2 regions of the Pantoea sp. E956-1 genome follow, and region 2 is predicted to be linked to the other one. Evidence: predicted binding sites of a transcription regulator. Region 2 holds the regulator's gene; the other holds the start of a gene.

Region 1 (14,613 bases), on a different contig from region 2:
AACGCCTTTGGTCAGCGGCTGGTCTCGACCATCTTCACCCAGTCGAATCAGTATCGGGTGGTGCTGGAAGTGGCTCCGGCATACCAGCAGGGTCCGGCATCGTTTGATGATGTCTGGCTGCAATCGTCCGGCAGCAGCAGTTCGGCGTCGTCATCCACCAGCACGGCTTCATCAACGTCAACGTCTTCGTCTTCATCAACGTCTTCGTCAACGTCAACGTCCACCTCAGCCTCTGACACCAGCGCCAGCACGACCAGCAGCGGCATGGTCAAACTCACTTCTATCGCCACTATCCACCAGCGCACCGGTTCGCTGATGCACATGCGGCTGAATCAGTTCCCGGCGGTGATGATCTCCTTCAACCTTAATCCGGGCTATTCGCTGGAGGATGGACAGCGGGCGATCGCGGACGTGCGGCAGCAGCTGCATCTGCCGGAGAGCACCACGCTGCGTTATCAGGGGGAAACCTCGGCGTTTCAGAGCGCCACCGGCAACACGCTGTGGCTGATTCTGGCGGCGCTGATCACCATGTATGTGGTGCTCGGTATCCTCTACGAGAGCTTTATCCATCCGGTGACCATCCTCTCTACGCTGCCGTCGGCTGCGGTAGGCGCGTTGCTGACGCTGCTGCTGGCGGGCACCGAATTCAGCCTGATTGCGCTGATTGGGGTGATCCTGCTGATCGGCATCGTGAAAAAGAACGCCATCATGATGATCGACTTTGCGCTGGAGGCGGAACACCATCAGCACCTCAGCGCGCGCGATGCGATTCATCAGGCCTGCCTGCTGCGCTTCCGCCCGATTCTGATGACGACGATGGCGGCGCTGCTGGGTGCGCTACCGCTGATGCTGGCCTCCGGCTCCGGGGCAGAGCTGCGTCAGCCGCTGGGGCTGGTGATTGTCGGCGGGCTGATTGTCAGTCAGGTGCTGACGCTCTTCTCCACGCCGGTGATCTACCTTCTGTTTGATGGGCTGGCGCAGCGCGGCAACGCCTGGGTGAAACGCCGTCAGCAGCGGGCGCGGAGCGGGCAATGAATCTGACCCGACTGTTTATCTTTCGTCCGGTGGCGACGCTGCTGCTGACGCTGGCAATCCTGCTGCTGGGCGCGCTGGGCTACCGGCTGCTGCCGGTGGCACCGCTGCCGCAGGTCGATTTCCCCACCATCATGGTCAGCGCCAGCCTGGCAGGCGCCAGCCCGGAAACCATGGCGGCGACGGTCGCTACGCCGCTGGAACGTTCGCTGGGGCAGATTGCCGGTATCAGTGAGATGACCTCCAGCAGCTCGCAGGGCTCCAGCAGCATCATCCTGCAGTTTGAGCTGGACCGCGATATCAATGGCGCGGCGCGCGACGTGCAGGCGGCAATCAACGCGGCGCGTAGTCTGCTGCCCAGCGCAATGGCCTCGCTGCCGACCTATCGCAAAGCCAACCCGTCAGACGCGCCAATAGTGATGCTGGCGCTGACCTCTGCCACCCGCACGCCAGGCGAACTCTACGATCTGGCGGAGAGCAAAATCGAACAGGCGATGGGGCAGGTACAGGGCGTCGGCGAAGTGTCACTGATGGGCAGCGCCTTACCGGCGGTGCGGATTGATCTGCAACCGCTGAAGCTGACCCATTACGGCATCTCGCTGGAGACGGTGCGCGCCGCCGTCGCCAACAGCACCACCAATCTGCCCAAAGGGATTTTGCAGAGCAGTGACCAGTCGTGGCTGGTGGACAGCAATGGCCAGCTTGAGAAGGCCGCCAGCTATCGCGATCTCATCATTACGTATCAGCAGGGCAAGGCGGTGCGGCTGCGCGACGTCGCCACGGTCTATGACTCGGTGGAAGATCGCTATCAGGCGGGGTTTCTGAATGCCACACCGGCGGTGATGATCGGTATCAAACGTCAGGCGGGCGCCAACATGCTGGAAACCATCGACGCGATAAAAGCGCAGTTGCCGCAGCTGGAAAAGAGTCTGCCCGCTGACACCCAGCTGAACGTAGTGGTTGACCGTTCGCCTGGCGTGCGCGCCTCGCTGTATGACACCGAAGAGACACTGCTGATCGCGGTGCTGCTGGTGATTGCGGTGGTGTTTATTTTTCTGCGCAATCTGCAGGCGGTGATCATTCCGGCGCTGGCACTGCCGGTGTCGCTGATCGGCACCTGTGCGGTGATGTATCTGCTGGGATACAGCCTGGATAACCTGTCGCTGATGGCGCTGATTATCGCCACCGGCTTCGTGGTGGATGATGCGATTGTGGTGCTGGAGAACATCACCCGTCACATTGAGCGTGGGCTGAGCCCGTTGCGGGCGGCGCTGCGCGGAGCGCAGGAGGTGAGCTTCACCGTGCTGTCGATGACCGTGTCGCTGATCGCGGTGTTCATCCCGATCCTGCTGATGGGCAGCATTGTCGGGCGGCTGTTCCGCGAATTCGCCGTGACGCTCACCGTGTCGCTGCTGATCTCGCTGTTTGTCTCGCTGAGCCTGACACCGATGCTCTGCGCCCGGCTGCTGAAACCGAAACCGCCCGTCAGCCTGCGGCCGCATCCGCTCTGGCAGTTTATTGAAAACCAGCTGAATCGCCTGCTGGCCGCCTACGGGCGCGGGCTGGCCTGGGTGATGCGCCATCAGAAACTGACGCTGCTCAGCCTGCTGCTGACCGTACTACTGAATGTTTTTCTCTTCGTCGTGGTGCAGAAGGGCTTCTTCCCCAATCAGGATACCGGGCTGCTGATGGGTGCGCTGCGCGCCGATCAGAACATCTCGTTCCAGGCGATGAAGCCGAAAATGCTGATGTTCACGCAGATCATTCAGGAAGACCCGGCGGTAGAGAGTGTGATGTCGTCGATGGGCAGCGGGATGTTTGGCTCCCGCAACAGCGCCAACTTCTTTGTGCGGCTTAAAGATTTTGATCAGCGCGATGCGACCGCCACCGAGGTGGCCAACCGGCTGACGCGCAAAACCAGTCACATCGCCGGGGCGCAGATGTTCCTGATGGCGGCACAGGATCTGCATATTGGCGGACGCAGCGCCAACGCCACGTATCAGTACAGCCTGCAGGCGGACGACCTCGATCTGCTGCGCACCTGGACGCCGAAAGTACAGGCGGCGCTGGCGGCGATCCCCGAGCTCAACAGCGTGGACTCCGATTCACAGACCGGCGGCCAGGAGGTGGAGCTGACCATCGATCGTGATCGCGCCACCCGGCTTGGGGTCAACGTAAACATGCTGGATACGCTGCTGAACAATGCGTTCAGCCAGCGGCAGATCGCCACGCTCTATCACACCCTGAATCAGTATCACGTAGTGATGTCACTGCAGGATAGCGACACCGCCAATCCTGAGACGCTGCAGCAGCTTTATGTGATTAACGACAGCGGTGACCGCGTGCCGCTCTCTGCCTTTGCCCGCTTCAGCGGCGGCAACGCGCCGCTGTCGGTGGCGCATCAGGGCCAGGCCGCGACCAGCACCCTGGCGTTTAATCTCAACGAGGGAGTGTCACTGGAACAGGCGCAGGAACTGATAAAACAGGCGATGGCTAAGCTGGGCCTGCCATCGACCCTTCATGCCGGTTTTGCCGGCACCGCCGCCGCCTTTTCTCAGCTGACCGCGACCATGCCATGGCTGATTCTGGCGGCGCTGGCGGCGGTCTATCTCGTGCTCGGCGTGCTCTATGAGAGCTACATCCATCCGCTGACCATTCTTTCGACCCTGCCGTCAGCGGGCGTCGGCGCGCTGCTACTGCTGCTGCTGACCGGCACGCAACTCACGGTGATCGCGCTGATTGGCATCATCCTGCTGATCGGCATCGTGAAAAAGAACGCCATCATGATGATCGATTTCGCCATTGACGCGGAGCGGCGGCAGGGCATGTCGCCACAGCAGGCGATCACCCAGGCGTGCCTGATGCGCTTCCGGCCCATCATGATGACCACGCTGGCCGCCTTTTTCGGCGCGTTGCCGCTGGCGCTGGGCAGCGGCGGTGATGCCGATCTGCGCAGCCCGCTGGGCATCGCTATCGCGGGCGGACTGGCGCTCAGCCAGCTGCTGACGCTGTTTACCACGCCGGTTGTTTATCTTTGGCTCGATCGTCTGGGCCGTGCCACTCAACGTCAATGGCGTCGTCTGCGCCCTACGGAATCCTGATCCATGAAACCGCTTATCCCCTTTGTTGTGATGTTGCTGCTGGGCGGCTGTAGCGTCGGTCCCGACTATCAGCGCCCCGCGATGGCGATGCCTGTCCACTATAAAGAGGCCAGAGGCTGGCAGCAGGCGACGCCACTTGATGCGCAAAGCAAAGGCGAATGGTGGGCGGTTTATCACGACGCCACCCTGAGCGGCTTGCTGAGCCAGGTGAGCATCTCGAACCAGAACGTGGCGAATTATGCCGCGCAGTACCGGCAGGCACAGGCGCTGGCGAGTGAGTCACGCGCGGCGCTGTTTCCCTCGCTGGGCTATGACGGCAGCGCGACGCGCAGCGGCAGCCACGCGACTGAAAGCAGCGTTCGCACTATCAGCAGCAGCCATCAGGCGGAGCTGAGCGCCAGCTGGGAGCTGGATCTGTGGGGCAAACTGCGACGCACGCTGGAGGAGAACCGCGCCAGCGCCTCGGCCAGCGCGGCGGAACTGGCCAATATCACCCTGAGCGCCCAGTCTGAGCTGGCGCAGGACTATTTCCAGCTGCGCATCATGGATCAGAAAATCGCGCTCTATCAGCAGAGCGTTGATGCTTATCAGCGCTACCTGAAAGTGATGACCAGCCAGTATCAGGCGGGCACCGCGTCGCGTGCGACCCTGGCTCAGGCACAACTGCAGCTGGAGAGCGCCAGCGCCTCGGCGCAGGATTATCAGTGGCAGCGCGCACAGATGGAGCACGCCATTGCGCTGCTGGTCGGCAAAGCACCCGCTGAATTCAGCCTGACCGCCGCGCCGCTGACGGCCACGCTGCCCGCGATTCCGGCAGCCCTGCCGGGCGAGTTGTTGCAGCGCCGTCCCGACATTGCTTACGCCGAACGTAATATGGCCGCGGCCAATGCCGCAGTGGGCGTGGCGGTGGCCGGTTACTATCCCGACCTGACCCTGAGCGCCAGCGGTGGCGTCAGTTCTTCCGTGCTGCATTCGCTCTTCTCGCTGCCGAACCGCGTCTGGTCGCTGGGGCCGGAGCTGAGCGGCACGCTGCTGGATTTTGGTGCGACTTCGGCGCAGGTCGATCAGGCACGAGCGGGCTGGGATGCCAGCGTTGCGACCTATCGTCAGACGGTGCTGACCGCAATGCAGGAGGTGGAAGATAAGCTGGTCGAGCTGAACACGCTGCAGGGCGAGATCGCCGCGCAGCAGCGCGCCACCGACGCGGCGCAGACCTCGGCGCGGGTGACGCGTTTGCAGTATGAGGCGGGCATGATTACGTATCTGGATGTGGCGACCACCGAAAACAGCCGCCTGAGTGCGCAGCAGAGTTTGCTGACGCTGCAGAGCACGCAGTGGGCCAGCAGTGTGGCGCTGATTGCGGCACTGGGCGGTGGCTGGCAGGCACCCTGAAGGCGGCGTCAGGTTACCGATAATTCTGTTGTCGAACCGCGTCAAATCCTGCATCGTGAGGGGCTATTTTCACGATGCTAAGGAGCCGGCATGGTTTTCACACTATTGCGCCTGATATTTCGCCTGTTATGGCGGGTCGAACTGCGTGGCGACGTCGCCGAACTGCATAAGCAGAAGGTATTGATCACGCCGAACCATATGTCGTTTCTCGACGGCATATTGCTGGCGCTATTTTTGCCGATTAAGCCGGTCTATGCGGTCTATTCGACCATCAGCGAAAGCTGGTTTATGCGGCTGGTTAAACCCTTTATCGACTATGTGCCGCTCGATCCCACCAAACCCATGGCGCTCAAACAGCTGGTCAGGCTGATCGACAGTGGCCGTCCGGTGGTGATCTTCCCGGAAGGACGCATTACCGTCACCGGATCGCTGATGAAGATCTACAGCGGGGCGGGTTTTGTCGCGGCGCGTTCGGGCGCGAATGTGGTGCCGATGCGCATCGAAGGCGCAGAGTACACGCCGTTTGGTCGTCTGGCGGGCGTGTTTAAACGTCGCCTGTTCCCGCGCATCACCCTGACGATTCTGCCCGCCACCCGCATTCCGATGCCGGAGGCGAAACGGGCGCGCGATCGGCGCGTGCTGGCCGGTGAGCATCTGCACCATGTGATGATGGAAGCGCGCATGGCGGTGCGTCCGCGTGAAACCCTGTTTGAGGCGTTTCTGGCGGCGCGTACGCGTTATGGCGCGTTTAAGCGCTGCATCGAAGATGTCAATTTCAAACCTGACAGCTACAACGGACTGCTGAAGAAGGCGCTGGGCGTGGGCCGTATTCTGGAGCGCTACAGCCAGCCGCGCGAAGTGGTAGGACTGCTGCTGCCCAATACCACCGTCACGGCGGCGGCGATTTTCGGGGCATCACTGCGCGGGCGTGTTCCGGCGATGCTCAACTATACGGCGGGCGTGAACGGCATGCGGGCGGCACTGACCGCCGCGCAGATCAAAACGGTCTTCACGTCGCGCCAGTTCCTGGACAAAGGCAACCTGTGGCATCTGCCGCAGGGGCTCGATGATGTACAGTGGATCTATCTGGAAGATCTGAAAGATACGGTGTCCAGTAAGGACAAACTGTGGATCGTCGCCCATCTGCTGATGCCGCATCGCGCACAGCTGCCCCAGCAGCCGGAAGACGCCGCGATGGTACTGTTTACCTCCGGCTCGGAAGGCCATCCCAAAGGCGTGGTGCATTCGCATAAAAGCCTGCTGGCGAACGTTGAACAGATCCGCACCATCGCCGACTTCACGCCGCGCGACCGCTTTATGTCGGCGCTGCCGCTGTTCCATGCGTTTGGTCTGACCGTCGGTCTGTTTACGCCGCTGATGACCGGCGCGCAGGTGTTCCTCTATCCCAGCCCGCTGCACTATCGCATCGTGCCGGAGTTGGTTTATGACCGCAACTGCACCGTGCTGTTTGGCACCTCGACCTTCCTGGGCAACTACGCGCGCTTTGCCGCACCCTATGATTTTGCCCGCCTGCGCTATGTGGTGGCGGGTGCAGAGAAGCTGCAGGAGAATACCCGTCAGCTCTACATGGAGAAGTATGGCATTCGCATTCTTGAAGGCTACGGCGTAACCGAATGCGCGCCAGTGGTCGCGATTAACGTGCCGATGGCGGCGAAGGCGCACACCGTCGGACGCATTCTGCCGGGCATGGATTCGCGACTGATGTCGGTGCCGGGCATTGAGCAGGGCGGACGGCTGCAGCTGCGTGGGCCGAACGTGATGAAAGGGTATCTGCGGGTTGAGAATCCAGGCGTGCTGGAAGTGCCGGTCGCCGACGATGGCGAAGGTAATCAGGAAGCGGGCTGGTATGACACGGGTGATATCGTCAGCTTTGATGACGGCGGTTTCTGCCAGATTCAGGGGCGTGCAAAACGCTTCGCGAAGATTGCCGGTGAGATGGTGTCGCTGGAGATCGTCGAGCAGATCGCCCTGAAAGCGTCGCCGGACAAACAACATGCCGCCTCGCTGCGCCCGGATGGTCAGCGTGGTGAGGCGCTGGTGCTGTTCACCACCGATGCTGAACTGGCGCGCGACAGCCTGCAGAAAGCGGCCCGCGAGCTGGGTGCGCCAGAACTGGCGCTGCCGCGTGATATCCGGGTAATGAAGCCGTTGCCGCAGCTGGGCAGCGGTAAACCCGATTACGTCACGCTGAAAAAAATGGCGGAAGAGGAGCAGGCATGAGCCTTGATCGTAATGCGCCGCTGATGTCACGCGGCATGATCGCCGTGATTATCGCCCAGTTCTTTTCGGCCTTCGGCGATAACGCGCTGCTGTTTGCCACGCTGGCCGTGCTGAAAAGCCAGTTCTATCCCGACTGGAGTCAGCCGGTGCTGCAGATGCTCTTTGTCGCAGCCTACATTCTGCTGGCACCGTTTGTCGGTCAGGTCGCGGACAGCATGGCAAAAGGGCGGGTGATGATGCTCGCCAACAGCCTGAAGCTGCTGGGCGCGCTGGTGATCTGTTTCGGCTTCAACCCCTTCCTCGGATATACCCTGGTGGGCGCGGGCGCAGCCGCTTATTCCCCGGCTAAATATGGCATTCTCGGTGAGATCACCCACGGCGAGAAGCTGGTGAAAGCCAACGGGCTGATGGAGGGATCGACCATCGCCGCCATTCTGCTCGGCTCAGTGGCGGGCGGGATGCTGGCGGACTGGCATCTGCTGGCGGCGCTGGGGATCTGTGCGCTGACCTACGGCATTGCCGTGGTAGCCAACCTGTTTATTCCGAAACTGCAGGCGGCGCGTCCCGGTCAGAGCTGGCAGTTGGGTATGATGGTCCGCAGTTTTTTCAGTGCCGCCGCGCTGCTATGGCGTGATGCGGAGACGCGCTTCTCGCTGCTCGGCACCAGCCTGTTCTGGGGCGCAGGCGTGACGCTGCGTTTTCTGCTGGTGCTGTGGGTGCCGGTGGCGCTGGGCATTAATGACAACACCACGCCAACGACCCTGAATGCCATGGTGGCGATCGGGATTGTGATTGGGGCGGCAGCGGCGGCGAAGCTGGTGACGCTTGAAACGGTGCGTCGCTGTATGCCAGCCGGTGTGCTGATTGGTGTGATGGTCGTCGTCTTCGCGCTGCAGCATTCTCTGCTGAATGCCTATCTGGTGCTGATGCTGATTGGTGCGCTGGGTGGTTTCTTTGTGGTGCCGCTGAATGCGCTGTTGCAGGCGCGGGGCAAAGAGAGCGTCGGTTCAGGTAATGCGATTGCGGTGCAGAATCTGGGTGAGAACAGCGCCATGCTGATCATGCTGGGGCTCTATACGCTGGCCATCAAGGCGGGTGCACCTGCGGTGGCGACGGGCGTCGGTTTTGGCGTGCTGTTTGCGCTGGCGATAGCGCTGCTGTGGCTGTGGCGACCAGCTAAACGTTAAGTGATTCACCGCCTCTCGCCGGGATAGCCGGAGAGAGGCGGGCGGCCTCGTTAACAATAGATGTTAAGAGATTAACGACGAATGGCAATCGCTTCGATTTCGATCTTCACATCTTTTGGCAGACGTGCCACTTCGACACAGGAACGCGCCGGGAAGTGAGCTTCATGCTCGGTGAAAAACGCCTCATAAGCCGCATTGACCGTGGCGAAGTCATTTAAATCCTTTACGAACACCGTGGTCTTCACGATGTCGCCGACCTTCAGACCTGCTGCTTCAACAATCGCCTTCACATTTTCCAGTGACTGACGCGCCTGTGCGGCAACGTCATCCGCCACCTGGCCGGTCGCCGGATCCACCGGGATCTGACCCGAGGTGATGATCATGCTGCCCAGATCGACACCCTGAACATAGGGGCCGATAGCGGCAGGGGCTTTTTCAGTACTGATTTCACGAGACATCATTGCTCCTTTAATTACGTCGTCAGGCGGCGATGCCGCCGGTGTTGCCCATTATAAGGTCGGGCAGGGCGATTACCAGTGACCCAGCACCACATGGCGGGCGAACTCTTTTTCGCAATATTTGCACTTCAGATGCACATCGTCGGCGCGCTGCTTCACGGCAAAGCTGGAGAAGACCGGCTCGCTGCGGCTGATGCAGTTGCTGTTGGGGCAGGTCAGCACCCGTTCAACGTGGTCCGGCAGCGTCGGGGCGATCTTCGCCACGACTTCATAGTCGTCGATGCGATTGACCGTGGCATGGGGCGCATAGACCGCCAGCTGATTCACCTGGTCGTCAGTGAGAAAAGTGTTCTCAATCTTGATCAGATCTTTGCGGCCCATCTCGCCCGAGGGCAGATTCAGGCCAATGGTAATGCGCTGATCGGTTTCGGTCAGCCGGAACAGGGAGAGCAATTTAAAGCCGATCTGCGCCGGAATATGGTCGATGACCGTGCCGCGTTTGATCGCTTCGACCTGCAGTTTGTTGTCCTGCGTCATGGGGGTATCTCCTTACAGGGCGAGTTCGCTGTTTAAAACCAGTGCCAGCAGAGCCTGGCGCGCATAGATGCCGTTACCCGCCTGCTGGAAATACCAGGCATACGGGGTTTTATCGACATCGGTGGTGATTTCGTCGATGCGCGGCAGCGGGTGCAGTACCTTCATATTGTCGCGCGCCGAAGCGAGATCGGCGGCACGCAGAATAAACTGCGCTTTGACGTTGGCATATTCTGACGGATCGAGCCGCTCTTTCTGCACCCGCGTCATGTAGAGGATATCGAGCTGCGGCATCACCTCTTCAAAGCTGTCGTGACGTGACCAGCGGATATTCTTCTCATCCAGCATGTCGGTGATATAGGCCGGCATCGCCAGCGCATCGGGCGCGATAAAGAAGAAGCGGTTGCCGTCAAACTTCGCCAGCGCCTGGGTCAGGGAGTGGACGGTTCGGCCATACTTCAGGTCGCCGACCATCGCCACATTCAGCTGATTAAGACGGCTCTGCGTCTCCTGAATGGTGAAGAGATCAAGCAGCGTCTGGGTCGGATGCTGGTTCGCGCCGTCACCGGCGTTGAGAATCGGGATGCCGCCGGAGAACTCGGTCGCCAGCCGCGCCGCACCTTCCTGCGGGTGACGCATCACGATCGCATCGACGTAGGTGCTGATCACTGAAATAGTGTCGGCCAGGGTTTCGCCTTTTTTGCCCAGCGACGTATTACTGCCGTCAGCAAAGCCCACCGCTGACGCGCCAAGGCGATGAATGGCGGTTTCAAACGACAGGCGGGTACGGGTCGACGCCTCAAAGAAGCAGCTGGCGATAACCTTGTGCTTGAGCAGTTCCGGCTGCGGATGGGCTTTAAGCTTTGCGGCGGTGTGCAACGCCAGTTCCAGCTCTTCACGACTGAGGTCGTTGATTGAAATAATGTGCTTGCGATATAGCGGGTTAGCCATAGCTGTCTCCTCTGCGCGGCCGGATTGCGGACAAAAAAAAGCCCCTGCTTAAGGGGCTTTTTTAAGATCGGGTCGATGACCGAAAGAAACAGTAGCACCGCCTGCGGTCAGGCGTGATTGAGCGTCAAATTGTCCGCTGTGCTGTAGCATATTTCCTCCGGCAAATTGGGCCGCATTATACCCGTTCGCGGTGGGGCAGCAAGAGGAAAACGTTTGCGGCTGCTTAGCCGATCAGAGACCTGGCCAGATCAGACGGTGAATCGCCCGCTATGAGCGGGCGCGACTCAGCGTCCTCAGCTGCGCGGTCAGCGCTGGCCCAGCGTGGCCACCATTACCGCTTTAATCGTGTGCATCCGGTTCTCGGCCTGGTCGAACACGATGCTGTGCGGCGACTCAAATACCTCGTTGCTCACTTCCATGCCGTTGGGCAGATCGTACTGTTCCGCCATCTGCTGGCCCAGCGTGGTCTGATCGTCGTGGAAGGCGGGCAGACAGTGCAGGAATTTAACCTGCGGGTTGCCGGTCAGATCGAGCATCGCCCGATTCACCTGATAGTCACGCAGCAGCGCGATACGCTCGGCCCACACCGCTTTGGCTTCGCCCATCGACACCCAGACATCGGTATAGATAAAGTCAGCGCCTTTCACGCCGTCGGCAATATGTTCGGTAAGGGTGATTTTCCCGCCGGTCTGCTGCGCGGCTTCACGGCACTGCGCCACCAGTTGCTCCTCTGGCCAGCAGCTCTTCGGTGCCACCAGACGCAGATCCAGCCCCACCTGTGCGGCGGCTTCCAGCATGGTGTTACCCATGTTGTTACGCGCATCACCTACATAAACCAGCGTCATCTCGCTGAGCTTTTTGCCCGGCAGATGCTCCTGCATGGTCAGCAGATCGGCCAGCAACTGGGTCGGATGAAACTCGGTGGTCAGGCCGTTCCACACCGGCACACCGGCATGTTCCGCCAGCGTCTCCACCAGTTCCTGACCGTAACCGCGATACTGAATGCCATCGTACATCCGGCCCAGTACCCGTGCGGTATCGCGCATCGACTCTTTATGGCCGATCTGGCTGCCACTCGGGCCAAGATAGGTGACGTTCGCACCCTGATCGTAAGCGGCAACTTCGAAAGAGCATCGGGTACGGGTCGAGTCTTTTTCGAAGATGAGCGCGATGTTTTTACCTTTCAGATGCTGCACTTCCTGGGCGCTTTTTTTCGCCTGTTTCAATTCAGCGGAAAGGGTAAGCAGGTGATCAATCTCGGCGGGCGTAAAATCCAGAAGCCTGAGGAAATGGCGCTGATACAGCTGACTCATACAACACTCCGGTAATCATTAAAGTGAATTAAAATTCAATCTAACCGTATGAATATGCATTTTCAAGTGCAGGGCGAATAAACTTTTCGTTTTGTGTAGTGGCGCGACGGGCAGTATGGGAAAATAATTGATTATTGCCGAACTCAGAGAGGATATCGTCATGGCATATGAAGCATTACTGGAAGAGCAGCAGGAAGAGACGCGGCAGATTATTGAAGAGCTGCTGGAGGATGGCAGCGATCCTGATGCGCTCTATACCATCGAGCACCATCTCTCATGCAATAATTTTGATTCGCTGGAAAAAGCGGCCGTTGATGCATTCAAGCTGGGTTATGAAGTAACCGAGCCGGAAGAGCTGGAGCTGGAAGATGGCACCACCGTCATGTGCGTCGACATCATCAGCGAATCCGCCCTGAAGCCGGAACTGATCGATGTACAGGTTGAGCAGCTGGTGAATCTGATTGGTAAGTACAACGTCGATTACGACGGCTGGGGCACCTATTTCGAAGATCCCGATGCCGAAGATGAAGATGACGACGCCATCGAAGATGAAGAAGATGATGGTATTCGCCACTAAGTAGCCGGGGCGGAGAGTTCTCCGCCTGTCACCTCTGCCACCTGTTTTAACATCATGAACTACGCACCCTTACTTGAACCGATCTATCAGTTTCTGCATTGCCGCACGCCGCAGGCCTGGATTGATGAGGCGCGCAAGCCGGAAAATCTGACCCTGCTGTTAACCGACCATCTGGTGTGCGAGCTCAAAGCTGCACAGACCGCGGTGTGGTTGATCCGCAAATATGTTGCCGACAAACCCAGCGGCGACGCTATTCTGGCATGGCTGAAACCCTATGAAGATTTTATCTTCCGCGAGGATGGCGACAGCGACTTTATCAACGCGCATAAGAACCTCACGAAACGTATCATCGTGCGCAATGCGCTGCCGTGGGCGGATGAGCTGGTGGAGAAGATGGTGCTGCTGATAAAAGAGGAGCTGCATCACTTCTATCAGGTGTGGGAAATTATGCAGTCGCGCGGACTGGTCTATCAGAAGATCACTTCCAGCCGCTATGCTAAATCCCTGCTGCGCGAAGTCACGACTCATGAGCCAGAAACGCTGGTGGATAAGCTGATATGCGGCGCTTACATCGAGGCACGCTCCTGCGAGCGTTTCGCCAGTCTGGCACCGTATCTTGATGACGAACTGGCGAAGTTCTATCTGTCGCTGCTGCGCTCAGAGGCGCGGCATTATCAGGACTATTTAACCCTGGCGGCGCAGATTGCCACCAGAGACATCACGCCTCGGGTGCAGGCGATTGGGGCAACAGAAGGGCGGTTAATCAGCGAACCCGACAACGAATTACGCTTTCACAGCGGCGTACCGGCGTTCTGATCCGGGCGCGTAACGGGGCTGTCATCTCCCTCTGTCACAATAACTTCAGCATCCGCACTTCGCAGTCGACATGCCCTGTGCAGCCCATCGCACTGTCGATATGCTCAAAGCCCAGTGATTCATAAAGTTTAATGGCCCGCGTCAGGCTGGCGGTGGTTTCCAGATAGCAGCGACGGAAGCCGTGGCTGCGTGCATGTTCTATCGCCCGCAGCGCCAGTTCGCGTGCCAGACCCTGACCGCGCACCTCTGGCAGAAAGTACATCTTTTGCAGTTCGCAGATATCAGGCGCGCTGCAGGCGAGCGGCGCAACACCGCCGCCGCCGACCACCTTGCCCTGATACTCAACAATCCAGTAGGCGCTCTGTTCGGAACTGTAGAGCTCAAACAGCTGGTCGAGCTGCGGATCGGAAACGGTGTAGCCCTTGTCAGCCGTCAGGCCGAACTCTGCGGAAACGTCGCGGATCACCTGGGCGATATGCGGATTATCGGCGGCAGTAATCGGCCGCACCTGGAGGTCAATAAGCGGGGTGGCGCTGGTCGTCATCATCTCTTCCGGATTTGTACGAGGTCAATAAAAAAGCCGGGCAAGCCCGGCTTTATGAATAAGCTGTCAGCTAAGACGCTTACAATGCCGCAATGACCGCCTGCTGTTCAATCAGTTTTGCTTTTGATTGTTGCAGGTCCGCTACGCGTTCGCGCTCTTTCGCCACCACCGCTTCCGGGGCACGCGAAACAAAGCCTTCGTTCGCCAGCTTGGTCTCGATCTTCTCGATTTCCACATCCAGCTTAACCAGCTCTTTCGCCAGACGCTCCAGCTCGGCGGTTTTATCCACCAGATCCGCCATCGGGATCAGCAGCTCTGCGCCTTCAACCAGTTTGGTCACCGACACCGGACCTTTCTCGCCCGCAGGCAGAATGGTCAGGCTTTCCAGACGCGCCAGGCGCGACAGGAAGTTGCGGTTGGCTTCAACGCGACGCAGCGCCGCAGGCGAGCAGTCACGCAGCAGCACA
Region 2 (14,613 bases):
TTACGCGGCTTGAGCCAGCGGGTTAATGCGCTGGCATCATAACGCGCGATGGGAGCCACTTCGCCTGCCAGAAAAGCGGCCAGGCCGAGATCGGCATAGTAAAGCTCTCCAATGTAATCTCGCGCTTTGCCAGTGATCTGGCCCGGTTTAAGAGCAACCACACTCAGCGTATGGCTGGCATTAATTACTTCACCGGGCGCGGTGCCATTGCGGGCTGATAAGCCGGAAGGCATATCAATGGCAAGTTTCGGTGCCGCATGGGCGTTTGCCCGCTGGATCAATGTGGCATAGTGTTCCCCGGGCGCACGATTACTGCCGGTTCCCAGCAGGGCATCCACAATCACATCGATCTGCTCTGGCCAGGCCGCATCGGCCGCATGAATTTCACCGCCCGCATCCAGCCACGCGTCCCGTGCACGCTGCGCCTCTTCCGGCAACGCTTTTTCACTTTCGCACGCCAGCAGCGTAACGGTTTTGCCCGCCGCCTGTCCCAGTCGCGCCAGCACATAACCATCGCCACCGTTGTTGCCGTGACCACACAGAATCAGCCAGTGGCTGGCCTCTGACCAGTGCGCCGTCAGATGCTCGTAAGCGGCCTGTCCGGCACGCAGCATCAGCTCATACAGCGTAATGCCGAGCGCATCGGCCCCCTGTTGCTCAAGCTGCGCCACAGCCTGCGCAGGCCAGACAGAATATGGTAAACTGCGGCTGTTTTTCTTCGAATCCTGGTTACTCATGTCATACCCTCTCGATCTTCATCAATTCGCACAACAGATTAAACAGTGGGGATTGGATCTCGGCTTTCAGCAGGTCGGCATCACCGATACCGATCTCAGTGTGGAAGAGCCGCGCCTGCAGGCGTGGCTGGATAAGCAGTATCATGGCGAGATGGAGTGGATGGCGCGACACGGCATGATGCGGGCGCGTCCTCATGAACTGCTGCCCGGCACGCTGCGCGTTATCAGCGTTCGCATGAACTACCTTCCGGCCAAAGCCGCCTTTGCCAGCACATTGAAAAATCCCCAGTTGGGCTATGTCAGCCGTTATGCATTAGGTCGTGATTACCACAAAGTATTGCGCAATCGACTGAAAAAGCTCGGAGAAATGATCCAGCAGCATTGTGGCGAGCTTAATTTTCGTCCGTTTGTAGATTCGGCTCCGCTGCTTGAGCGGCCGCTGGCGGCCAAAGCGGGACTCGGCTGGACCGGCAAACATTCGCTGATACTGAATCGGGAAGCAGGCTCGTGGTTTTTCCTCGGCGAACTGCTGATCGATATTCCGCTGCCGGTAGACACACCGCAGCAGGAGCAGTGTGGCCGCTGTGTCGCCTGCATGACCATCTGCCCCACCAGCGCGATCGTTGAGCCCTACGTCGTGGATGCGAGGCGCTGTATTTCCTATCTCACCATTGAGCTGGAAGGCGCGATTCCGGAAGAATTTCGCCCGCTGATGGGCAACCGGATATATGGCTGTGATGACTGCCAGCTGATCTGTCCGTGGAATCGCTATGGACAACTCAGTGACGAAAGCGACTTTTCACCGCGAGCGGCGCTCCATGCCCCTGAGCTGATCGATCTGTTTCAATGGGATGAAGCGAAGTTTTTACGCATCACTGAAGGCTCAGCGATTCGCCGCATTGGTCATTTACGCTGGCTGCGTAATATTGCAGTGGCGCTGGGTAACGCGCCCTGGTCACCCGAAATCGTTAAGGTACTGGAACAACGACTCGGTGAAAGTGAACTACTGGATGAACATATTCTGTGGGCAATCACGCAGCAGCAGCAGAAACGCGAGCAACTCGTGGTTGAAGTGCAACCGGCCCAGCAGAAGCGCCTGGTTCGTGCAGTAGAGAAGGGTTTACCGCGTGATGCGTGATTGAACAGCCTGATCGCGAATTATCGTTTTCCACATGCTGTGAATAAAAATAAAAAGCTGTTGTCATTCAACTGCAACAACGCTGATTTTGCTGTTAAATAACAAATTGAAATATTTTCATAACGATAAATATCAACAACTTATATAAAAGTTGTGTTTATTTAATAATGAGGCTATCGCTTCGGTTAACCTGCAAGACTGTGGATAACTCTGTTCAAAAGCCATTTACAGATCGCCGTAACAGGCGCAGACGATGGGGTGCAGTGCTGTGGATAACCTTCATGAAACAATCAAAATCACGCGACGTAAAACAGCCGCATAACGGACTGAAATGAGGGTGATGTTAAATCTGGAGCGGGAAACGAGACTCGAACTCGCGACCCCGACCTTGGCAAGGTCGTGCTCTACCAACTGAGCTATTCCCGCATAGAAGGGCACTGCTAAACAAAACTGGAGCGGGAAACGAGACTCGAACTCGCGACCCCGACCTTGGCAAGGTCGTGCTCTACCAACTGAGCTATTCCCGCAAAGAGGGTACTGCTTACATTTTAAAACTGGAGCGGGAAACGAGACTCGAACTCGCGACCCCGACCTTGGCAAGGTCGTGCTCTACCAACTGAGCTATTCCCGCGCCGTGTACCGTTAATAAATTCTTCACCGGTACGGGGTGCGCATTATACGAGAAATCGTTGCTGCTGCAAGCGTCTGAAAGCAAAAATTTTCGCTTTCCGCGCGTTTGCTGATTAAATCAGCAACCTGGTGATTTCATGCGCACCCGTCGCCGGTTAAAGCTGCAAAAAGTGTTCGCGGTAGTACGCCAGCTCCGCCACGGACTCGCGGATATCATCCAGAGCCTGGTGCGTCCCCCCTTTTTTGAAGCCAGGAAGGATATCGGGTTTCCAGCGACGAGCCAGCTCTTTCAGGGTACTGACATCCAGATAACGATAATGGAAGTACGCTTCCAGCTCAGGCATGTACTTAAACAGGAAACGACGATCCTGCCCGATGCTGTTGCCGCAGATAGGCGAGGTGTTCGCCGGAACCCACTGCTTCAGGAACTCAATGGTCGCCAGCTCTGCTGCGCGATCGTCAATCTGACTCTCCTTCACCCGCGCAACCAGGCCGCTGTTGGTGTGGGTGCGGACATTCCACTCATCCATCAGCGCCAGCTGCGCATCTGACTGATGAACGGCCATGACCGGCCCTTCCGCCAGAATGTTCAGGTTGGCGTCAGTCACCAGGGTCGCAATTTCAATAATGCGATCATGCGTCGGATCAAGTCCGGTCATCTCAAGATCAATCCAGATCAGATTCTGTTCATTTCCAGTAGGCATGCTGTTTCCTGCGGTTGCTGTAGTCGTCATTTACGATGAATAAGGTGTATCATAGACGTTTTGCCCAGCCGGGCGAAATCTGGCTAACGCTGTGAGGGTGAGTGAGTAAAAATAAACTGTCGAAGGGCCAACAACGCCGCGTAAGCGCTAACCACGATCGCCGTCTCAACCAGCGCAAAGAGCGTCCGGAAGCGGATGACAACCTGTTTGGTGAAGCTGCAGATGGGGTCGTTGTTAGCCGTTTTGGCATGCACGCTGATGTTGAGGATAGCGCAGGCGTCGCCCACCGCTGCAATATCCGCCGAACCATTCGTTCGCTGGTCACCGGCGACCGGGTGCTGTGGCGTCCGGCAACCAGCGGCAACAAAGGTATCGTTGAAGCGGTGCATGAGCGCACCAGCGTATTAACCCGCCCCGATTTTTACGACGGCGTGAAGCCGATGGCGGCGAATATCGACCAGATCATCGTCGTCTCCGCGATCCTGCCTGAACTGTCGTTAAACATCATCGACCGCTATCTGGTTGCCAGCGAAACGCTGGACATTGAACCGTTGCTGGTACTGAACAAAACCGATCTGCTGGATGACAAGGCGCGTGCGTCTGTCGATAAGCAGATGGATATCTATCGCAATATTGGCTATCGCGTGGTGATGGTCTCCAGCCGGGCGAAAAACGGCCTGGACGACCTGAAAGCGGCGCTGACCGACCGCATCAGTATCTTTGCCGGTCAGTCTGGCGTCGGCAAATCGAGTCTGCTGAATGCCCTGCTCGGCTTCGACAAAGAAGAACAGGTCGCTATTCTGACTAACGAGGTTTCGGATGGCTCAGGCTTAGGCCAGCATACCACCACCGCATCGCGCCTTTATCACTTCCCGGACGGCGGCGATGTGATCGATTCACCCGGCGTGCGTGAGTTCGGTTTATGGCATCTTGAGCCGGAACAAATTACCCGCGGATTTGTCGAATTCCGCGCATTCCTTGGCGATTGCAAATTCCGCGATTGTAAACACGGCAGCGATCCCGGCTGTGCCATCCGCGAAGCGGTCGAACAGGGCAAAATCAACAGGTCCCGTTTTGATAACTACCACCGTATCCTGGAGAGCATGGCGCAGGTAAAAACGCGTAAAAATTTCCCTGATGGTGAAAGTTAATCGGTATAACCGCGTCTGAACGGATAAGCCGACGCATTTTGCGAGGTGCATTCCAGTCGCGCGTCCAGACCGTGCAGCGTGCCGGAAATCGGGTATAGTCGCCATCTGAACGGGGCGCTGCTACAATCCGCCCCCTTTTTTACAACGTCATAAAATAGCCAGGAGGCTAAGGTGTTTGATCGTTTAAAACTCGGCTTGAATCATATTCTCCCGAAGAAATGGCTGACTGAACTTGCCGGTTGGGGCGCCAGTCGCCGCGGTGGTTGGTTGACCAAACTGGTCATTGACATCTTTGTCTGGTTTTACAAAGTCGACATGGCAGAAGCGCGCAAGCCCGATACCGCCAGCTATCGTACCTTTAATGACTTTTTCGTGCGTCCGCTGAAAGACGATGCGCGTCCGGTGGATGCCGATGCCAATCTCATCGCCCTGCCCGCGGATGGCGCTATCAGCCAGCTCGGCCACATTGAAGGCGATCAGATTTTCCAGGCTAAAGGTCATCACTACACCATCGACGCCCTGCTGGCGGGTGATGAGCGGATGGCGGCCCAGTTTGTTAATGGCGAGTTCGTCACCACCTATCTGGCACCCCGTGATTATCACCGCGTCCATATGCCGTGCAACGGTATCCTGCGTGAGATGATTTATGTGCCTGGCGACCTCTACTCCGTTAACCCGCTGACCGCGCGTAATATTCCCAACCTGTTTGCCCGTAACGAGCGCGTCATCTGCTACTTCGAAACCGATATCGGGCCGATGGTGCAGATCCTGGTGGGTGCCACCATTGTCGGCAGCATCGAAACCGTCTGGGCTGGCACCATCACGCCACCGCGTGAAGGCGTGATCAAGCGCTGGCACTATCCGGCAGCGGATGATGAAGGCGCCGTGGTGCTGTTGAAAGGCCAGGAAATGGGCCGCTTTAAGCTTGGCTCTACCGTCATCAACCTGTTCGCACCTGGCCGCGTCAAACTGGCTGAAAGCCTGGAAGCCGAAAGTAAAACCCGTCTGGGTCAACCGCTGGCGATTGCGCTGCCGGTCGCGACAGACATGTCCGACGTCATCGTCGATTAAATTGAGTATCCTCTGTGCGTTTGATTCTCCTCCTGCTGCTGAGCCTGTGGCTCAGCAGCCCGGCCTTCGCGGCCAGCCTTCCTGACGCCAGCCAGCTCAAACAGCAGCTGGAAGAGATAAAAGCGGCAAAAAGCTCGCCATCTCAGACTGAACAGATCCAGACGATTGAAGCCGCCTTAAACTTCCTTTCAGAACGCGATGAATCGCTGGAGCGGGCGGCGCAATATCAGCAGGTTATTGACGACTTTCCGCGCCTGGCACGCGAACTGCGTCAGCAGATTGCCGCGCTGAGTGACAGCGGGAAAACCGTGCGCAATAACATGAGCAGCGCCGAGCTGGATCAGGAGATCCTGCAGGTCAGCAGCCAGTTGCTGGAAGAAGGTCGTCAGGCGCGGCAGGAGCAGGATCGGGCGCGGGAAATCAGTGATTCGCTGTCGCAGCTGCCGCAGCAACAGACAGAAGCGCGCCGGGCGATGACGGAGAGCGAACGCCGGCTGCAGGGCGTCAGCAGTAGTTCGCCACAGGGCCAGCTGCAACTGGCGGCTCGCCAGGCGGAAAGCGCGGCGAATAAAGCGCTGGTCGATGAACTTGAGCTGGCCCAGCTCTCTGCCAACAACCGTCAGGAACTGGCGCGGATGCGGGCTGAAGCCCACCAGCGTAAAGCGACTCAGCTCGATAATTACCTGCAGGCGCTGCGCAACCAGCTCAACGATCAGCGACAACGTGAAGCGGAAGTCGCACTGGCTCGCACCGAGCAGCTGGCGGAAAACAGTGGCGATCTGCCGCCAGAGATCAGCGATCAGTTTCGGGTTAACCGCGAACTCTCGGTTGCCCTGAATCAGCAGGCGCAGCGCATGGATCTGGTCGCGTCGCAGCAGCGGCTGGCCACCAACCAGATTATTCAGGTCCGTCAGGCGCTTTCTACCCTGCGTGAACAGTCGCAGTGGCTGGGTGCCTCTAATCTGCTGGGCGAAGCGCTACGGGCGCAGGTCGCGCGTCTGCCGGAGATGCCCAAGTCGCAGCAGATTGATAATGAGATGGCACAGCTTCGCGTGCAGCGGCTCAATTATGAAGATCTGCTGGAGCGCCAGGAGGCGCTGCGTAAGGGACGGCAGGCCGATGGTCAGCCCTTCACCGCAGACCAGAAGCGTATTCTTGATGCGCAGCTACGCACACAGCGGGAACTGCTCAATTCGCTGATCTCCGGCTGTGACACGCTGATTCTGGAGATCACCAAGCTCAAGGTTGGCAATACGCAGTTGCAGGATGCGCTGACGGAAGTCAAAGAGGCGACGCACCGCTATCTGTTCTGGACCGCCGACGTTAACCCGATTGGTTTGAGTTATCCGCTGGATCTGGCCAAAGATCTTTCCCGTCTGCTGTCGCTGGATACGCTGGGTCAGCTCGGCAAAGCGATGGCAATGATGTTTACCAGCCGCAACTCGGTGCTGCCGATTATTGGTGCGTTGCTGCTGGTCGGCTTCAGCATCAGTTCGCGCCGCCATTTCAATGCCTTCCTTGACCGTTCTGCCAGCAAAGTCGGCAAGGTCACTCAGGATCGTTTCCGCCTGACTATCCGTACCCTGTTCTGGTCTATCCTGGTGGCGCTGCCGCTGCCGGTATTATGGGGGGCGTTGGGTTATGGCCTGCAGAACGCCTGGCCCTACCCTATCGCCGTAGCGATTGGTGATGGCATTACCGCCACGCTGCCACTGCTGTGGGCGTTTATGATCAGCGCTGCCTTTGCCCGTCCTAACGGCCTGTTCATTGTGCATTTTCGCTGGCCGCAAAACCGGGTGGCGCGCGCCATGCGCTACTACTCGCTGAGCATCGGATTGATTGTGCCGCTGATTATGTTGCTGATCGCCTTTGGTAATCTGGAAGATCGGCAGTTCTCCTCGTCGCTGGGCCGTCTCTGTTTCATCCTGATCTGCGGGGCAATCAGCATTGTCACCGTGAGCCTGAAGCGTTCCGGGATTCCGCTCTATCTCGATAAAGAGGGAAATGGCGAGAACATGGTGAACCGGATGCTGTGGAACCTGATGATCGCCATGCCACTGATGGCGGCTCTCGCTTCCGCCGTGGGTTATCTGGCTACCGCGCAGGCGCTGCTGGCGCGACTGGAGACCTCTGTCGCCATCTGGTTCCTGCTGCTGGTTATCTATCACATTATCCGGCGCTGGATGCTGATTCAGCGTCGCCGGCTTGGCTTTGATCGCGCCCGTCAGCGCCGTGCCGATATGCTGGCTAACCGTGCGCGCAGTGAAGAAGAGAAGGAGCAAGGCTCTCTGAACACTGATGCGATTGAAATTGAAGAGCCGGTAATTGATCTGGATGCGATCAGTGCGCAGTCGCTGCGGCTGGTACGCTCTATCCTGATGCTTATCGCCCTGGTCTCCGTTATTGTGCTGTGGTCAGAAATCCATTCGGCTTTTGGCTTCCTGGAGAATATTCAGCTGTGGGACGTCAGCACTTCCGTGCAGGGCGTAGAGTCGATTCAGCCCATTACCCTGGGATCGGTGCTGATCGCTATCCTGGTATTTATCATCACCACCCAGCTGGTGCGCAATATGCCTGCGCTGCTTGAGCTGGCGCTGTTACAGCATCTTAATCTGACGCCAGGCACGGGTTACGCCATCACCACACTGACCAAATATCTGCTGCTGTTGATTGGCGGACTGATTGGTTTCTCAATGATTGGTATTGAGTGGTCGAAGCTGCAGTGGCTGGTTGCCGCGCTGGGTGTGGGACTGGGGTTTGGTTTGCAGGAGATTTTTGCCAACTTTATTTCAGGTCTGATTATCCTGTTCGAAAAGCCGATTCGTATTGGCGATACCGTGACGATTCGCGACCTGACCGGCAGTATCACGCGGATTAATACCCGCGCGACCACCATTACCGACTGGGACCGCAAAGAGATCATCGTGCCGAACAAAGCCTTTATCACCGAGCAGTTTATTAACTGGTCGCTGTCCGATTCCGTAACACGCGTGGTGCTCACCATTCCGGCTCCGGCGAAAGTCAGCAGTGAACAGGTGACCACCATTCTTATCCAGGCGGCTGAACGCTGCAGCTATGTCCTGGACACGCCGCAACCGGAAGCCTTCCTGGTCGATCTGCAACAAGGGATTCAGTTATTTGAACTTCGTGTCCATGCCGCTGAGATGGGACACCGTATGCCGCTGCGTCACGAACTGCATCAGTTGATTCTGAGCGGATTCGATCAGCACGGTATTGAGATGCCGTTCCCGCCGTTCCAGATGCGTATGGAAACCCTGGGCAAGAAACTGCCTGCCAGCAACGGCACACCCGCGGCCCGCGCCTATAAGTCCGGCGGACTGTAATGCAAAACGCCCGGCTAAGCCGGTGCTGGTCAGTTAAGCGACAGGTGATAACGCAGTCTGGTGCGTGCTGTTAAAAAGGGCACGAGAGTGGAGGCCTGAGCGCCTCTGCTGCTGCAAGGGCTATCCGCAGCGCGGAGGCGCGACGGTGGGCCAGGGAGGGCCGATCCCCGAACGGTTCGTCGGCACGACGTCAAAGCCGAAGGTACCGCGTGAGCGGCGCAAGGACGGCCCGGCAGCAGCAGAGCTGCGCTGGCCCGCACTGCAGCTCGCTCGCCCAGAAAAAAAGCTGCCACGTTTGACCGTGACAGCCTTTACCAATCTAATCTTTACTAATCAGCATTACGGCCAGGCCTGGTTTTTTCAGTCTGAGCCGTCAGTTACTGCTTAACGAACTCTTCGCCCTGGGCGATATCTTTCTTCAGCGTATCCAGCATGCCTGACAGCGCCTGCTGTTCGTAAGCGCTGAGGGTACCAATTGGCCTGCGTTCAGCAATACCGTTTTTACCCAGCAGCAGCGGTTGTGAGAAGAAGCGCGCATGTTCACCCTCGCCTTCTACGTAAGCACACTCCACCACATTAGCCTCACCATTAAGCGCGCGTACCAGTGACAAACCGAAACGTGCGGCTGCCTGGCCCATCGACAGCGTGGCCGATCCGCCACCCGCTTTGGCTTCCACCACTTCAGTGCCGGCATTCTGGATGCGTTTGGTCAGATCGGCCACTTCCTGATCGCTGAAACTGACGCCTTTGACCTGCGACAGCAACGGCAGAATGGTTACGCCGGAGTGGCCACCAATGACCGGGACTTCCACCTGGTCAGGCTGCTTGCCTTTCAATGCAGCCACAAAAGTATTGGCGCGAATGATATCCAGCGTGGTCACGCCGAACAGACGATTCTTGTCGTACACACCGTGCTTTTTCAGCACTTCTGCCGCAATGGCCACGGTGGTATTGACCGGATTGGTGATAACACCAATCAACGCTTTAGGTGCCGTAGTGGCAACCTGTTCGATCAGGTTACGAACGATGCCTGCGTTAACATTAAACAGGTCCGCGCGATCCATACCGGGCTTACGTGCGACACCAGCGGAAATCAGTACCACATCAGCACCCTGTAAGGCGGGTGTGGCGTCTTCTCCACTGAATCCCTGAATAGTCACTGCAGTAGGAATATGGCTGAGATCAACGGCAACACCGGGCGTAACCGGCGCGATGTCATAAAGTGAGAGTTCTGAACCTGCGGGAAGCTGGGTTTTGAGCAGAAGTGCGAGCGCCTGGCCTATGCCGCCAGCGGCACCGAGAACGGCAACTTTCATTCTTAACTCCTTATTAAGGTGGGGCAGAGATGGGCCGAAATTCTATCTGTGTCAGACCTTAATCAACTGCTCAGGCGAAGATAAATATCCGCTGTTAATTCTACGTGTTTTCACACTTAATCTCCGGATTCAAAAGTTACTTATCATTGCGCCTGAATGACCGACAACTATGCCGTCGTCAGACAGAGAACGGCTACGTGCGTTTTCTGTTACTACACCACCAATAATATAACAACTTTGCAACCTTCGCTTTCCGGAGCTGTGACGCGTGTTTTGGTCTGAGCGGATTTATTTGCTATTATCGCCGCCCGCTAGCCGCCCGAACGCTGCTCATCAATCGAACGATTGCATAAAAATGCATTTAAATGCATAATCACCACTCTGCCGCGGGCGGATGCGCGGTTATTCTCATTTTTTATTGGTAACCTATGCGAAACCCATCAAAACAAGACGATCTGGTTAAGGCTTTCAAAGCCTTATTAAAAGAAGAAAAATTCAGTTCCCAGGGCGAAATTGTTCAGGCGCTTCAGGATGAGGGCTTTGAAAATATCAATCAGTCCAAAGTCTCGCGGATGCTGACCAAATTTGGCGCAGTGCGCACCCGGAATGCCAGGATGGAGATGGTCTATTGCCTGCCCGCTGAACTGGGTGTGCCGACCACTACCAGTCCGTTAAAAAACCTGGTACTGGATATCGACTACAACGATGCACTGGTGGTGATTCATACCAGTCCGGGCGCAGCACAGCTGATTGCACGTATGCTGGATTCACTGGGTAAGTCGCACGGGATTCTTGGCACCATTGCCGGCGATGACACGATCTTTATTACCCGTGCGCGCGATTTCACCGTTAAGCAGTTGCACGGCGCAATCCTTACCCTGTTTGAACAGGAACTCTGATCGCGGACTGACGACCGGCCATCATGCGCCAGATCGTCAGTTCATCTCTCTGCTTACACCGTTCCACAACCCTCAACCGCTATCAAAGGTGTAATAAGCCTGGTTTAGCGCCCCTCGCTATTGGTCAGATCTATTACTCTGCTTCACGTTTTGCGCTATTTTACGCTGCTTTACATCACTGAATAGGCACCATTACCCGGATCCAGATCAAACTCCAGTCCGATACACCCCCGTCTTTCGCACTAATCGTTAAAGTGATCTATCTCACTGTTTTTGTAACTAAAAGCAGCGAAAAGGCTATTTTTTACCCTGTTTTTATAACGATAGGTTATTAAAAGTAGCCATAAGGATAAAGAATCACAAAAAAACATTATTAGCGGGGTATTAATTCCTTCCGTTATTAGTTCTATACTTCTTTTCGTGATGCAAATCACACTAAATAAAAAGATAAAAATAGACGACGAGGAAAAATCCATGAACGTAAAAACTACTATTGCTACCCTGAGCATTCTTTCAGCCCTCTCATTTGGTGCTGTGGCAGCAGAATCTATTGATGCGTCACAGGCACAGAATCTGCAGGCTGTCGGCACCATCAGTGTCAGCGGCGTGGCGGGTTCACCGATGGATATCAAACAGAAACTCAGCGACAAAGCCGATCAGCAGGGCGCAAAAGCCTATCGCGTGATTGAGGCATACAACAACGGCAACTATCACGCTACCGCCGCACTGTATAACTAAGGCGTAACCGATAATGCCATCAGCTCTCTGTCTGACGCGCCCTTTTGCGCTCCGGAGAGCTGAAGCAGAAATTTCAGGAGAGTTGACCATGAAAATGAAATTAGCTATCGCTGCACTGAGTCTGGCATCCCTGTTCTCCGTGGGTGCTAACGCCGCCAGCCTGGTGTCCAGCGAACAGGCACAGGGTCTGCAGCCAATGAATCAGACCATCAGCATTGGTGGACGAAATGGCGACCAGACGCATATCCGTCAGGTGCTGTCAGAGAAAGCGGATGCCCAGGGCGCGAGCCACTATCGCATCATCGAAAACAACCAGGATAACACCTGGCACGTTACCGCTGAGCTTTATAAATAATTAACCGTGATGATGCCTGAATGGCGTCAGAAGATATCGACGACCCGCCTTTACGAGTAACCGCAGGTTGTTGAATGTATTGAGGAGACGAACATGAATATCAAAACAACCATCGCTACAGTCAGCTTGCTTTCCGTCATCGCGTTCGGCGCATCAGCCGCACAGCTGGTCACCGGAGCGCAGACGCAGAACCTGCAGCCTGCGGGCACCGTGACCATCAGTGGAACCGCGGGATCGCCAATGGATTACCGCGCTGAGCTTTCTCAGAAAGCGGATGAACAGGGTGCCAGCGCCTATAAAGTTATTGAGGCGCGCACCGGTGATAACTATCACATCACTGCACAGCTTTATAAGTAATTCCTCGTCAGATTTATGACGAACCCTTTGGCCCCGCTCGCCGGGGCCTTTTTTCATCTGACGTTTTATCTGACGTTAAAGTGAAGCTGGCCTTCCAGCTCTTCTTCCGCTTCATCAAATAACAGTATCAGCGCGCCATAACGCCGTCGCTGTCCCCTGCCCAGATTAACAAATTCAATCTCCAGCGGCAGCGGTAACCGATCGCCCGTCACCACATCCCATAATCCATCCAGATCGCAGATGCGGCGCTCTTCCAGCGCAAATCGCTCGCTGAACTGGCGGAAGAAATGGGCCTGATCGACAATTTCATTAAAATCAAAACGCTCGATTTTCATGCTGACGGCTCCCATGCTCCGTCTGCGGGCGACCTTTGCCGCCCGTTACTGTCCGCTAGCTCAAACCGCCAGGTGCAGCGCTTTGACCTCCAGGTACTCTTCCATGCCCAGTACCGAACCTTCGCGGCCCAGCCCCGACTCTTTTACACCACCAAACGGCGCCAGCTCGGTTGATACGGCACATTCATTGATGCCGATCATGCCGCTTTCCAGCGCGGCTGAAACACGGAACACCCGCTGCAGATTCTGGGTGTAAAAGTAAGCGGCAAGGCCGAACGGCGTATCGTTAGCGCGGCGGATGACGTCATCTTCATCATCAAAGCGGAAGCAGGCAGCCACCGGACCAAAAGTCTCCTCCTGCGCCAGCTGCATCCCTTCGTGCGCCTCAGTAATCACAGTAGGCTGCCAGAAGTTGCCACCCAGCGCATGTCGCTCGCCACCCGCCAGTAATTTGCCGCCTTTTGCTACCGCATCATTGACGTGCTGTTCAACCTTTTCCACTGCCGATGCCTCAATCAATGGCCCGACAATGACGCCCTCTTCCATGCCGTTGCCCACCTTCAGCTTGTTCACTTCGGCAGCCAGCTGCTGAGTAAAACGATCATAAATAGCATTGTGAATGTAGAAGCGGTTTACGCTGACGCACACCTGGCCCGCATTACGGAATTTATTGGCAATGGCGCCCTGTACGGCGGCATCAATGTCGGCATCGTCAAACACGATATAGGGGGCATTACCACCGAGCTCCATCGACACTTTTTTCATGGTTTCGGCAGCATTGCGCATCAATAGCTTGCCCACCTGGGTGGAGCCGGTAAATGAGATTTTACGCACCACTTTGCTGGCCATGATCGCATCGCTGATGGCATGGGTATCACCGGCTACCGCATTCAGTACGCCATCAGGCACGCCGGCCTCCTTCGCCAGCGCCAGCAGGGCAAAGGCGGAAAGTGGCGTGTTATTGGCAGGTTTGATAATACCGGTGCAGCCTGCAGCAAGGGCTGGCCCCAGTTTGCGGGTGAGCATCGCCATCGGGAAATTCCACGGCGTAATGGCAGCCACAACGCCAATCGGTTCGCGAGTTGCCAGAATACGGGAGCCGGGTTTAGCTGGCGGGATGATCTCACCATTGGTCCGTTTCGCCTGCTCGGCGAACCACTGAATAAAACTGGCGGCGTACTCAACTTCCCCTTCCGCCTCTTTCAGGGGCTTGCCCTGTTCGGTCGTCATCAGCTGTCCCAGCCAGCGCTTGTTCTCAATGATCAGCTGATACCAGCGAGTGAGAATTTCAGCGCGTGCTTTTGCAGTCTGCGCCCGCCAGACGGGAAATGCGCGCTCCGCTGCGGCGATAGCCTGTTCCGTTTCCGCTTTACCCGCTTTTGCCACCTGAGCAATCACCTCACCGGTCGCCGGATTGGTCACGTCAAAGGTGGAGGCAGCGTGATGCCACTGACCGTCCGCTAAATAGCCGGTCCGGAACAGTTCGCTCTCTTGCAGTGATTTCATTGATTCGCTCCTGTCAGTTTTGCTCTTCCGTCTGGAGAGTATAGTTGGCAAAAGCGACAGATTTTGTGATGGGCGGGGATTGCGCAGGCCGCTGCAGGTCACAGCGGCCAGATTCAGATTTGGATGAGCGTGTTCTGGTACTTATCCAGCATCATAGCCAGTCGTTTTACCGGTTCCGTTACGCTGGCGGGTGCCTCGTAATGGGCCAGTTTTTCCTGATAGACATCCAGCTCTTTCAGCAGACGTTCAAAATAGTAACGCCGCTTGTCATCGCTGCTGGCGGAGATCACCCGATCAGCGGTGTAACGCAACTGCCGGTGAAAAGCAGAGAG

The links. The regulator ArgR, encoded in region 2, controls arginine synthesis, uptake and breakdown. The targets are predictions, from matches to a motif close to ANTGAATAAAAATACANT.
Region 1: a site for ArgR is predicted at 12,232-12,249, ahead of argF (ornithine carbamoyltransferase). Genes of this name have one in related genera too.

The regions. Positions count from the first base shown of each region.
Region 1 is NZ_CEUYZP010000005.1:135,132-149,744, forward strand. It holds gene AC0T7J_RS14755 (efflux RND transporter permease subunit) at 1-1,035, shown strand, start outside; gene AC0T7J_RS14760 (multidrug efflux RND transporter permease subunit) at 1,032-4,133, shown strand; gene AC0T7J_RS14765 (efflux transporter outer membrane subunit) at 4,137-5,525, shown strand; gene aas (bifunctional acyl-ACP--phospholipid O-acyltransferase/long-chain-fatty-acid--ACP ligase) at 5,616-7,766, shown strand; gene lplT (lysophospholipid transporter LplT) at 7,763-8,953, shown strand; gene ridA (2-iminobutanoate/2-iminopropanoate deaminase) at 9,025-9,411, opposite strand; gene pyrI (aspartate carbamoyltransferase regulatory subunit) at 9,484-9,948, opposite strand; gene pyrB (aspartate carbamoyltransferase) at 9,961-10,896, opposite strand; gene argF (ornithine carbamoyltransferase) at 11,202-12,209, opposite strand; gene rraB (ribonuclease E inhibitor RraB) at 12,370-12,786, shown strand; gene miaE (tRNA isopentenyl-2-thiomethyl-A-37 hydroxylase MiaE) at 12,841-13,602, shown strand; gene AC0T7J_RS14810 (GNAT family N-acetyltransferase) at 13,637-14,146, opposite strand; gene AC0T7J_RS14815 (valine--tRNA ligase) at 14,226-14,613, opposite strand, start outside.
Region 2 is NZ_CEUYZP010000012.1:97,174-111,786, forward strand. It holds gene nnr (bifunctional ADP-dependent NAD(P)H-hydrate dehydratase/NAD(P)H-hydrate epimerase) at 1-737, opposite strand, end outside; gene queG (tRNA epoxyqueuosine(34) reductase QueG) at 736-1,875, shown strand; tRNA gene AC0T7J_RS21805 (tRNA-Gly) at 2,226-2,301, opposite strand; tRNA gene AC0T7J_RS21810 (tRNA-Gly) at 2,327-2,402, opposite strand; tRNA gene AC0T7J_RS21815 (tRNA-Gly) at 2,431-2,506, opposite strand; gene orn (oligoribonuclease) at 2,661-3,209, opposite strand; gene rsgA (small ribosomal subunit biogenesis GTPase RsgA) at 3,311-4,360, shown strand; gene asd (archaetidylserine decarboxylase) at 4,532-5,431, shown strand; gene mscM (miniconductance mechanosensitive channel MscM) at 5,446-8,775, shown strand; gene mdh (malate dehydrogenase) at 9,153-10,091, opposite strand; gene argR (transcriptional regulator ArgR) at 10,520-10,990, shown strand; gene yhcN (peroxide/acid stress response protein YhcN) at 11,465-11,728, shown strand; gene AC0T7J_RS21855 (YdgH/BhsA/McbA-like domain containing protein) at 11,817-12,083, shown strand; gene yhcN (peroxide/acid stress response protein YhcN) at 12,177-12,440, shown strand; gene AC0T7J_RS21865 (barstar family protein) at 12,506-12,775, opposite strand; gene AC0T7J_RS21870 (NAD-dependent succinate-semialdehyde dehydrogenase) at 12,836-14,281, opposite strand; gene aaeB (p-hydroxybenzoic acid efflux pump subunit AaeB) at 14,395-14,613, opposite strand, start outside.